2 regions of the Bacillus thuringiensis genome follow, and region 1 is predicted to be linked to the other one. Evidence: riboswitches for the same ligand, from Rfam matches in the RefSeq annotation. Region 1 holds a riboswitch; the other holds the start of a gene.

Region 1 (5,187 bases):
CTATCTGTACTGTATTATATTCAGCAAAATACAATAGTTGCAGTTAAACTCCAAGTATAAATAAGCTACCGTCTATAATACGGTAGCCATTACGGAACATTGTATTTCCGTTTATATATATTACTTAAAATCGAAGAAGGAATTTGCTCGTAACGAATTTTCTCTCCTGTTTCATCTATAATATACGAATTGTTTCCTATATAATATATTCCATCTTTTCGTTTTGAGTACACCGGATATCTTTCATTTGGCAATACCGTTTTCACTTTCGTTAACTGTCCATTTGGTTCTTGCCAATATATATCCGCGCGGTCTACTAACGTAAGTATTCCAATTTGTTCTTTTTCTATTTTTCGACCATTCCAGCTCACAACGCGATAACCAAGCTTATTCGCTTCATATTCGGGGCTCGTATGAAAACGAGAAATGATTACTTTTGTTTGTAATTGTACTCGGTCATATAACCATTGTATATCCCTGTCATGCATGCGAATACAGCCATTTGATTCCCTACTTCCAATCGTCCATTCCCGGTTTGTCCCATGAATCGCATATTCATTCTTATCTAGCCCAAGCCATCTCGTACCAAGAGGGTTATTCGGTGCACCCCCAGCTATTTTTTTTCGATGGTATTCTTTATTTTTAAATTTCGTTATAATACAAAAATTACCCTCAGGCGTAGGTGTACGATCTCTTCCAGTCGTTACTGGAAATGTTTTTGTGTAATTTCCATTCTCAAAAAAAGACAACTGGTTTGTCGTAAGATTAACTAGTATTAAATGATCTGTATCAGCAAAAGCACTAACCGGTAGGAAGAAAAATAATAGTAAGACGAAACATACCCTTTTCACCTATATCCCCCCTAGCGCTCACCATAATAATTGTAATTAGCTTTACTTTGCTCTTATAAATGAAAACTATCCATTTACAATAACGCCCCCATTTACATGTATCATTTGTCCAGTAACATAAGAAGAATCATCAGACGCTAAATATACGTATGCCGGCGCTAACTCATATGGTTGACCAGGCCTTTGCATCGGGACATTGCTCCCAAACTGAGAGACTTTCTTCTCATCAAAGCTCGATGGAATAAGCGGTGTCCAAATCGGTCCTGGTGCAACACCATTTACACGAATCCCTTTTTGCACTAACGATTGAGAAAGTGATCTTGTAAAAGCTACGATTGCTCCTTTCGTTGCGGAATAATCAATTAACGTTTCATTCCCTTCATATGCAACGATAGATGCCGTATTTATAATGACATCTCCTTTCTTCAAATGAGAAAGTGCTGCTTTCGTAACGTGAAAATAAGAAAAAATATTAATACGAAATGTTTTTTCTAACTGTTCTGCTGTAATATACTCTAGCCCTTGCTGCGGATATTGCTGTGCAACGTTATTTACTAAAATATTTAAACTACCTAACTGCCGAGCGGTCTCTTCCACAATATCTTTACAATGCTGTTCATTACTCAAATCCCCTGGCAACAATACACACTTTACACCTTCTTTTTCAACACGTTGTTTCGTCTCATTTGCATCTTCTTCCTCATCTAAATAAGCAATCGCAACATTTGCTCCCTCTTTTGCAAAAGCGATGGAAACTGCTCGTCCAATTCCGCTATCTCCTCCCGTAATTAACACATTCTTTCCTTTTAACTTTTCACTTCCTTTATAATTTGGATCTTCAAACTGCGGAAGGGGGCTCATTAATGATTCAATCCCCGGCTGCTTATTTTGATGTTGCGCAGGCATTGTTATAAAGTTTTTTTGCTGTGGCATAGCTTCTTTCAACTCCTTTTCCTTATAATGTGCATAATAAAAACTGAAATTCACACATCAAGTTACGATTAATATTCGAATTTAAGACACAAAATATGAATTGTTATAAACTTTTTATGCAAAACTATTGCAAAATAGTTAAAAAACGAATATTATATATAACTGTTGTGAAAATTATTCGTAAACAGAAAGGATGTTTATATGTTTAACCTTTCAAAACATAAAACTTCTATTAAAACTGAAATTATGGCAGGTATTATTACCTTCTTAACAATGGCATATATCATTGTCGTAAACCCTGTTATCCTTGGGGATGCAGGTGTTCCATTTGAACAAGCATTTACAGCAACAATTATTGCTGCTGTTGTCGGAACATTATTTATGGCAATCTTTACAAACTTACCAATCGCAATCGCGCCAGGTATGGGATTAAATGCTTACTTCTCTTACTCTGTTGTAAAAGCGCATGAAGGCATGACTTTCGCAATTGCATTCTCTGCTGTATTCGTAGCAGGTATGATTTTAATTTTGCTATCATTTACATCTTTCCGTACAAAATTAATGGAAGCAATTCCTGAAAACTTAAAACATGCAATTACTGCTGGTATCGGTCTTTTCATCGCCTTTATCGGTTTACGTTTAACAGGTATCGTTACAAAAAATGATGCAAACTTAGTTGGACTTGGTGATCTTCACTCTGCTCCAGTTCTACTAGCATTGGCTGGGCTTGGAATTACTATTGTTCTTATGTCTTTAAATGTAAATGGCGCACTATTTATCGGTATGCTATTAACTGGTATTATCGCTTTCTTCACAGGACAATTAACATTCTCAAACGGTGTTACATCAATGCCTGGATTACCAGAAGGAATTATCGTTTCAAATCCAATTACTGCTGTATCTGACGTAATTAACTACGGATTATACGGCGTTGTATTCTCATTCTTCCTTGTTACATTATTTGATACAACAGGTACATTACTTGGGGTAGCTCAACAAGGTGGATTTATGAAAGACGGAAAACTTCCAAAAGCTGGACGAGCTCTTCTATCTGACTCATTCTCAGCAACAATCGGTTCTATGTTCGGAACAACACCATCAACAGCTTACATTGAATCATCTGCTGGTGTTGCAGCTGGTGGTCGTACTGGTTTAACAACTGTTACAGTAGCTGTTCTATTCGCACTAGCAGCATTCTTCGGACCATTAGTAAGTGCCGTTTCTGGTGTATCAGCTATTACTGCACCATCATTAATTATTGTTGGTAGTCTTATGATGGGTTCAGTTCGCCACATCGATTGGGACTCATTTGATGAAGCATTCCCAGCATTCTTAGTAATCTTAAGCATGCCGCTTACATCAAGTATCGCAACAGGTATCGCACTTGGATTTATTTCATACCCACTTATGAAAGTGGCAAAAGGTAAATTCCGTGCTGTTCACCCACTTGTGTATGTATTTGGAATTTTGTTTGCTTATCAATTGATATTCTTACCACATTAAAATCCCTCTTCCTGAGGGATTTTTTTATAAATACTGTTTGACAACACCATTCGTTTGTGGAATAATTCAAAATAGTTAAATATTCGATGTCTTATCAAGAGCAGGTGGAGGGATGAGCCCTACGAAGCCCGGCAACCGACCCATTTATGGGCACGGTGCTAATTCTTACAACACATTGTGTTGAAAGATAAGAGTAATATGATAAGGCGTCTTTTCTATATGAAAAGGCGTTTTTTATTTTCACTCCCTCCTCTCTCTTTTTAGTTTAGGAGGGATTTTTTTATGAAAAAATTATGTTCCATCGTACTTATTTTTCTCTTATTTACATTAGCAGCTTGTACAAATGAACAAGATGCTATCTCTTCACAAAAGCAACAAACTGTGAGAAAGGCGACTACAACGGTAGAAAATCAATTACAAACAGAAATTCCAAGCCAAATAAAGAAGCCATTAAAAATCGCATTAATTATGCAAATGTCCATCGGAACTTTTTCCTCTCAATATATTGAGGGTGTCAAAAAACAAGTTGAGCTATTTGGCGGCAGTGTACAAGTCTACAATTCTGATAACGATTTAGCAAAAATGGCTGCAAATTTAGATACTGCTATTAATTCAAAAGTGGATGGTATTTTAATTGATCATGGCCGTTCTGAAGCACTAAAACCTGGAGTAGAAAAAGCGTTACAAGCGAACATTCCCGTAGTTGCGTTCGATAACGATCTACGCTTGCCAGGTGTGACAATTATTGATCAAGATGACTATAGTCTTGCATGGAAATCATTAAAAACGTTAGCGGAAGATTTGAATGGACAAGGAAATATCGCAGTTGTATGGGTCGGCGGATTTGCTCCAATGGAACGTCGCAATGTTATCATTGATACTTTTTATAAACGGTATCCAAATATAGAAGAAGTCGCAAGATTCGGTACTGCTAGTAATAACACGCCACTCGATACACAAACACAAGTAGAAGCTTTACTAAAGAAATATCCGAAAAAAGGCGATTTACAAGCTATTTTCGCTTCGTGGGATGAGTTTGCTAAAGGGACTGTTAAAGCACTTGAACAAGCTGGTCGTACAGATATAAAAGTATATAGCATTGACTTAAGTAATGAGGATTTACAACTCATGCAAAAAGAAAACTCACCTTGGACTGCTACAGCTGCAACTGATCCAGCTGAAGTAGGTAAGGTTCAAGTACGATTTTTATACAAAAAAATTGCTGGTGAACAAACGCCAGATATTTATTCACTAGAACCTTATTTAGTAAAGAAAAATAGTTTACCAAAAGAAAATATAACAATGGATCAGTTATCAAAATATATAAACGGTTGGGGAGACTCAAAAGATGCATATTCCCCTTGGATGAAAAAATTAGAGAAGGAGAAAAAATGATGACGTTCTCTCTTCAAAACATTACACATTCTTATCATGTCGCTACACCTGTTCTAGAAGATGTTTCTATTCATATTCAAAAAGGAAAAGTACACGCTTTACTAGGCATGAACGGTGCGGGAAAAAGTACTTTACTAAAAATAGCAACTGGTGAAATTCAACCAGTTTTTGGCGATATAAAAATTGATACTCAGTCTGTTTCCTTTACTTCACCGCGCGATGCAAAAAAGCATGGCATTTCTTTCGTAACACAAGAAGTAGATCACGGACTTATTCACGGATTATCTGTATTAGAAAATGTACTAATCGATCATTTAGCAATGCAAAATAAAGTACTATTTTCAAAGTCCAAATTAGTCGCACTCGCTAAACAACATTTGCAAACTGTACAGGTAAATTTAAATGTTTCGGAAGATGTTTCAAACTGTTCATTACATGAAAAACAATTACTTCTTATCGCAAGAGCTTTATCTAACAATACAAATTACCTTTTATTAGATGAACC
Region 2 (5,187 bases), 1.3 Mb from region 1:
CAATACTTTTAAAATAATTGTGCTTGTTTTTGCTCCCATTGCTTTTGAAGCTTCAATTACACCTTTATCAATTTCGCGAAGTGCGATTTCAACCATTCTCGCGTAGAATGGTGCCGCTCCAATAATTAAAGCCGGCAGCGCTGCACTTGCTCCAAGAATTGTTCCAAGAAGAATCTTTGTGAATGGGATTAATAAAATAATTAAAATGATGAACGGTATAGAACGGAATATATTTACGAATGCTCCAATCACCGTATTAATTGATTTGTTTTCCCATAAATTATCTTTTGCTGTCATGAAAAGTAACAATCCTAAAATTAGTCCTAAAACAAATGTCGCAAGAGCTGCGATTGCCGTCATATATAACGTTTCACCAGTTGCTTCTAACATTTGATTCCAATCAACATTTGCGAGTAACTTATCCATGTGCAATCACCTCCAGCTCTACTTGATTTTGATGAATTCCTTCTATTGCTTGCTGGATCGCTGTTTCCTCACCATTTAAATGAACAACTAAACTACCGTAAGAACCGTTATTCGTTTGTGCGATATTTCCTTGCAAAATGCTAACTTCTATATCACTACGTTGCATTAATCGTTGAAGCACCGGTCTTTCTACAGCCTCACCGATAAACTGCAAACGAATCACTTTTCCATCTGGATATTTTTCAATTAAACTTTCAATCGTTTCATTTGTATCTTCAGAATCTGTTAACTGCTGTACAAATCGTTTCGTAATATCTTGCTTCGGATTACGGAATACATCAAGTACTGGACCCGTTTCTACAATCTTTCCTCTCTCCATTACCGCCACTCGATTACAAATCTTTCGAATTACGTGCATCTCATGTGTAATGAGTACAATTGTTAAACCAAGGCGCTTATTAATGTCTAATAGTAAATCCAAAATTTGATCTGTCGTTTCTGGATCAAGAGCCGACGTTGCTTCATCACATAAAAGTACTTGTGGGTTGTTAGCTAATGCTCTTGCAATCCCAACGCGTTGTTTTTGTCCCCCGCTCAGCTGAGATGGGTACGCGTCTCCTCTTCCTTCTAATCCAACAAGATGAATTAATTCATCAACACGTTTTCTTCTCTTCGTTTTATCAACACCTGCAATTTCAAGTGGAAACTCTATATTTTCACGTACAGTTCGTGACCAAAGTAAGTTAAAGTGCTGAAAAATCATTCCGATTTCTTGCCTTGCCTTACGAAGTTCACTTCCTGTAATTGCTGATATAACACGATTCGCAATTGTAATTTGGCCAGAAGTCGGTTTCTCTAACTGATTAAACAATCTGATTAAAGAACTTTTCCCAGCGCCGCTATATCCGATAACACCAAATATTTCGCCTTTTTCTATTTTTAAATTGGCGTTATCTACAGCAGTGACATCACCGCTTTTCGCCTTATATATTTTCCTTACATTCTCTAATAGAATCATGATGTTCACCCCTTTTTTGTTTAGATAGACTCCGCATTTTTTTATTTTTGATGCGTGTAGTCCACCGCTATCACTACTTTTATTATTTGAATGTCCTCCACATTCAAACAATAAAAAAACCTTTCCGCTTTAGAGAAGCAGAAAGGTTTATATGCGTATATAACAACATTATCCCTCTCTCTCATCTCTCAAAGCATTCGCTTTGCAGGAATTGGCACCATTTCAACATAAGTTGACGGTTGCCGGGCTTCACAGGGCACAGTCCCTCCACCTCTCTTGATAAGAGAAATCAGATTCAATTTTCGTCTGATTTGAAATTTATGAAATTGTCTATATTTTATGACTTGAATTGTATCAATATACACTTACCATGTCAACAGAAATTTTCGTAAAAAATGAAACTTCAGAATTTTAAGCACCTACTGACATCGGTTTACATATATGAAACATTGATTCAACTAATAACATCGTTCGGTACGTTCCCGAATATTGTACACGCCCATCGTTCATTAACATTTGCAATCGTACATTTCCATTCACCAATTGCTCTATATCTTTTTCATCTAAGCAAATGATTTGTTCCGTTCCTCTTTCCTCATGTAGCAGCTCTATATAATCTCTTGAAATTTGTAACGAACAACTTTCATCTCTAAAACGGAAATTAACAGTTTTTTCCTCTCGTCTTAAAAGCGGTTCTAAATGATATTGACCATTAGCGTAATTTACAAATGATTGAAGCAAAGAATATAATCTCACCCTAAATCACATCCTTCATATCACTTTCTATTACATACCATTCCCTCTCACTAAAGAGCAATCCTGTTATTTTCGCTCGACAAATACTGTATCCATCCTGCATCTCGACATATTTCCCAAGAAATATGTCGAGGCGGCAAAAATTTTGCCGCCTACTTTAATTCCGTATATAAATATTCAACCGAATGAAATGCATATATCTTCTTCATCAGTGTCCCATTTTCAAAAACAAGTAAACAAGGTACACTTTCAATCCCATACTCTTTCGCTAAATATGGAGCATAATTTAAATCTAACATCCCAATTTTGAAGCCTTCAATTGTCATCTCAACGACTGTTAACATCTTTTTTGCTAATTGGCATGTTCCACACATTGGAGTATATACATATAACACTGTTTTTTCTTCGTTCTCTATTAGGGCTGTAGCTTCGGCTCCTGTCCAATCAATCACTTCTATCATTCCTTACCGTAAATATTCTGTATAAACGTCAATGTCGGCTCCCCATAATACATTTGCTAAGTGTGTAGATGGCGCAGTTGCCACTTCTCGGTACGAGCGATCAATATAGATATGCTCGGCTTGCGGAAATTCTTTTCGAAATTGTTTCCTTAACTTTTCTCCAGCATCATCAGCATCCACTAGCACATACACTTCCTTATCAAAAAACTGATCAACGAGCTCATCCATTTTCGACAAACCAATTGTACCATTTGTACAAACAATTTCCACTGGTTCACGAATAATAGATTCAATCTTTCTTCTATCTGATGTACCTTCTACAATAATGACTTTTTCTACATAAATCATATGTCATCACCCGATCACCATATACTATATAACCTTGAACTTAGTATATAGTATATTCGTTATTTTCATGTTGTTTCCTGTTTATTTTTGCAAAAGAAAAGCGGAAGCGACTGTTTAGCCCTGTTGGCTAAGGTTCTTCCGTACAGAAGACGCTTTTTTTCTTCCCGTGCGGAAGGTTCTTAGACATGAAGGGCTAGGAGGTGGAGCTAGACAATGAAAAGCGGAAGCGGCTCGTTTAGAACAAGAATGTACCCGAACTCCTTCACTCAAGGCTCTTTTCGCCTCAAGTGAAGGAGTGAAATGCCCAACTTTTTATTCCTTTTGGCTAAAGTTCTTTCGCACAGAAAACGCTTTTTTGTCTTCTTGTGCAGAAGATTCTTAGACGTGAAAAGCTAGACAACGAAAAACAAAAGCGGCTAGACCTGCATAAAGATTAAACAAAAAAGTTTTTTCAAAAAACGTTCTCCTACACGATAATTAGTATATGATTCTACATTCATTATTTTACACAAAATAAAAAAGGACAGCACAAAGGCTGTCCTTTAGTCGACTATAATTAGTCTTGGTTTGTCATTTCTGCATATTTTTCTGCAGTTAATAACTTCTCAACTTGGCTTGCATCAGAAAGTTCAACTTTAACCATCCATGCACCCTCGTATGGAGATTCGTTAACAAGTTCTGGTTGGTCACTTAATTCTTCGTTTACTGCTACAACTTTACCGCTTACAGGTGCGTATAACTCAGAAACTGTTTTAACAGATTCTACGCTTCCGAATGGCTCGTCAGCTTCGATTGTTGCACCTACTTCAGGAAGTTCAACGAATACGATATCGCCTAGCTCACCTTGTGCAAAGTGAGTAATACCGATAACAACTTCATTACCTTCAGTTTTTACCCATTCGTGTTCTTCAGAGTAACGTAAATTATTTGGAATGCTCATGACTGTACCTCCAGTGAATGTATTAATTATGTAAAAATACCTTATTGGTACTTTTTCCACACACTTTCAAACTGCTCTTCGTTAAAACCAAGTGTTACATTCGTTCCATCTGTTACAATTGGACGTTTGATCAACATGCCATCAGATGCTAAAAGCTCATACATTTCGTCTTCGCTTGCATCTTTCAACTTATCTTTTAGACCAAGTTCACGGTAACGCATTCCACTTGTATTAAAGAATTTTTTTAATGGTAATTCACTTTTTTCATGTAAATTACGTAAATCTTCTTTTGATGGTGGATTTTCAACAATATGAATCATCTCATATGCTACATCGTTTGCCTCAAACCATTTCTTTGCCTTTTGACATGTGCCACACTTTGGATATGAATAAAATGTTACTGTCATAAATTCACCTACTTTTTTACTAACCTTTACCTTTATCATATAGAAAACGTTTTATTATTTCAAACCATTATTCGCTAAACTTTTACTTATTTCGTGATAATTTTTAATAATCCTGCGAATTTTTCTTATTTTTCCGCCATTTGTTAAGAAAAAAATAAATATATAAATTTTTTAAAATTCTGCACCAAACATATATCTTAAACAAGCGTTTGATTAATTTCTTATTTTTCTTTCTTAACCTTTGAACTACATGAGTTTCTTTCTACCGAACATACAGCTTAAACAAACGTTTGATTAATTCTCCATTTTTCTTTGTTAACCCTTGAGCTGCATCGGTTTCTTCCTACCGAGCATACAGCTTAAACAAACGTTTGATTAATTTCTTATTTTTCTTTCTTAACCTTTGAACTACATGAGTTTCTTTCTACCGAACATACAGCTTAAACAAACGTTTATTTTAAAAAAATAAGAAGCCTTTTTTACAGGCCCCTTCATCATCGACTTAAGTAATCCGAAATGGTTTGAAATACTACTATATACATATTATGAATATTTCGATCGGAAACAGTATCATTATATAATCCCATACCCCAATATTGACCTTCAGGGTTCCCCATATTTACAAACCCTTGCGTATACGTCATCGTTTTATCCTTTGGGGTATTATCATAATCTAAATCCTTGTTAGTAAAAATTAAATACGGTCTATCTTGCAAACCAATAAAAAATACCGGCTTCTTTAACGATAAAAATAAGTCCGTATACTGCTCCTTTGATGCCTCTTTAAAGTATTCTTTCATAACGAAAAAACCATCAACTTTTGCTGATTTC

The links. Region 1 has a riboswitch for S-adenosylmethionine ahead of AC241_RS04035 (sugar ABC transporter substrate-binding protein). Riboswitches for the same ligand answer to the same signal wherever they lie in the genome.
Region 2: it holds a riboswitch for S-adenosylmethionine, as region 1 does, so the genes downstream of both, AC241_RS24840 (methionine ABC transporter ATP-binding protein) here and AC241_RS04035 (sugar ABC transporter substrate-binding protein) in region 1, are expected to answer to the same signal.

What each region holds. Positions count from the first base shown of each region.
Region 1 covers NZ_CP012099.1:777,217-782,403, reverse strand. The annotation lists gene AC241_RS04050 (L,D-transpeptidase) at 90-851, opposite strand; gene AC241_RS04045 (SDR family oxidoreductase) at 918-1,784, opposite strand; gene AC241_RS04040 (NCS2 family permease) at 1,986-3,287, shown strand; SAM riboswitch class I at 3,376-3,481, shown strand; gene AC241_RS04035 (sugar ABC transporter substrate-binding protein) at 3,570-4,682, shown strand; gene AC241_RS04030 (sugar ABC transporter ATP-binding protein) at 4,679-5,187, shown strand, end outside.
Region 2 covers NZ_CP012099.1:4,788,841-4,794,027, forward strand. The annotation lists gene AC241_RS24835 (methionine ABC transporter permease) at 1-426, opposite strand, end outside; gene AC241_RS24840 (methionine ABC transporter ATP-binding protein) at 419-1,444, opposite strand; SAM riboswitch class I at 1,623-1,730, opposite strand; gene AC241_RS24845 (hypothetical protein) at 1,856-2,200, opposite strand; gene AC241_RS24850 (thioredoxin family protein) at 2,353-2,661, opposite strand; gene AC241_RS24855 (toprim domain-containing protein) at 2,665-3,009, opposite strand; gene gcvH (glycine cleavage system protein GcvH) at 3,566-3,949, opposite strand; gene AC241_RS24865 (arsenate reductase family protein) at 3,991-4,356, opposite strand; gene AC241_RS24870 (hypothetical protein) at 4,851-5,187, opposite strand, start outside.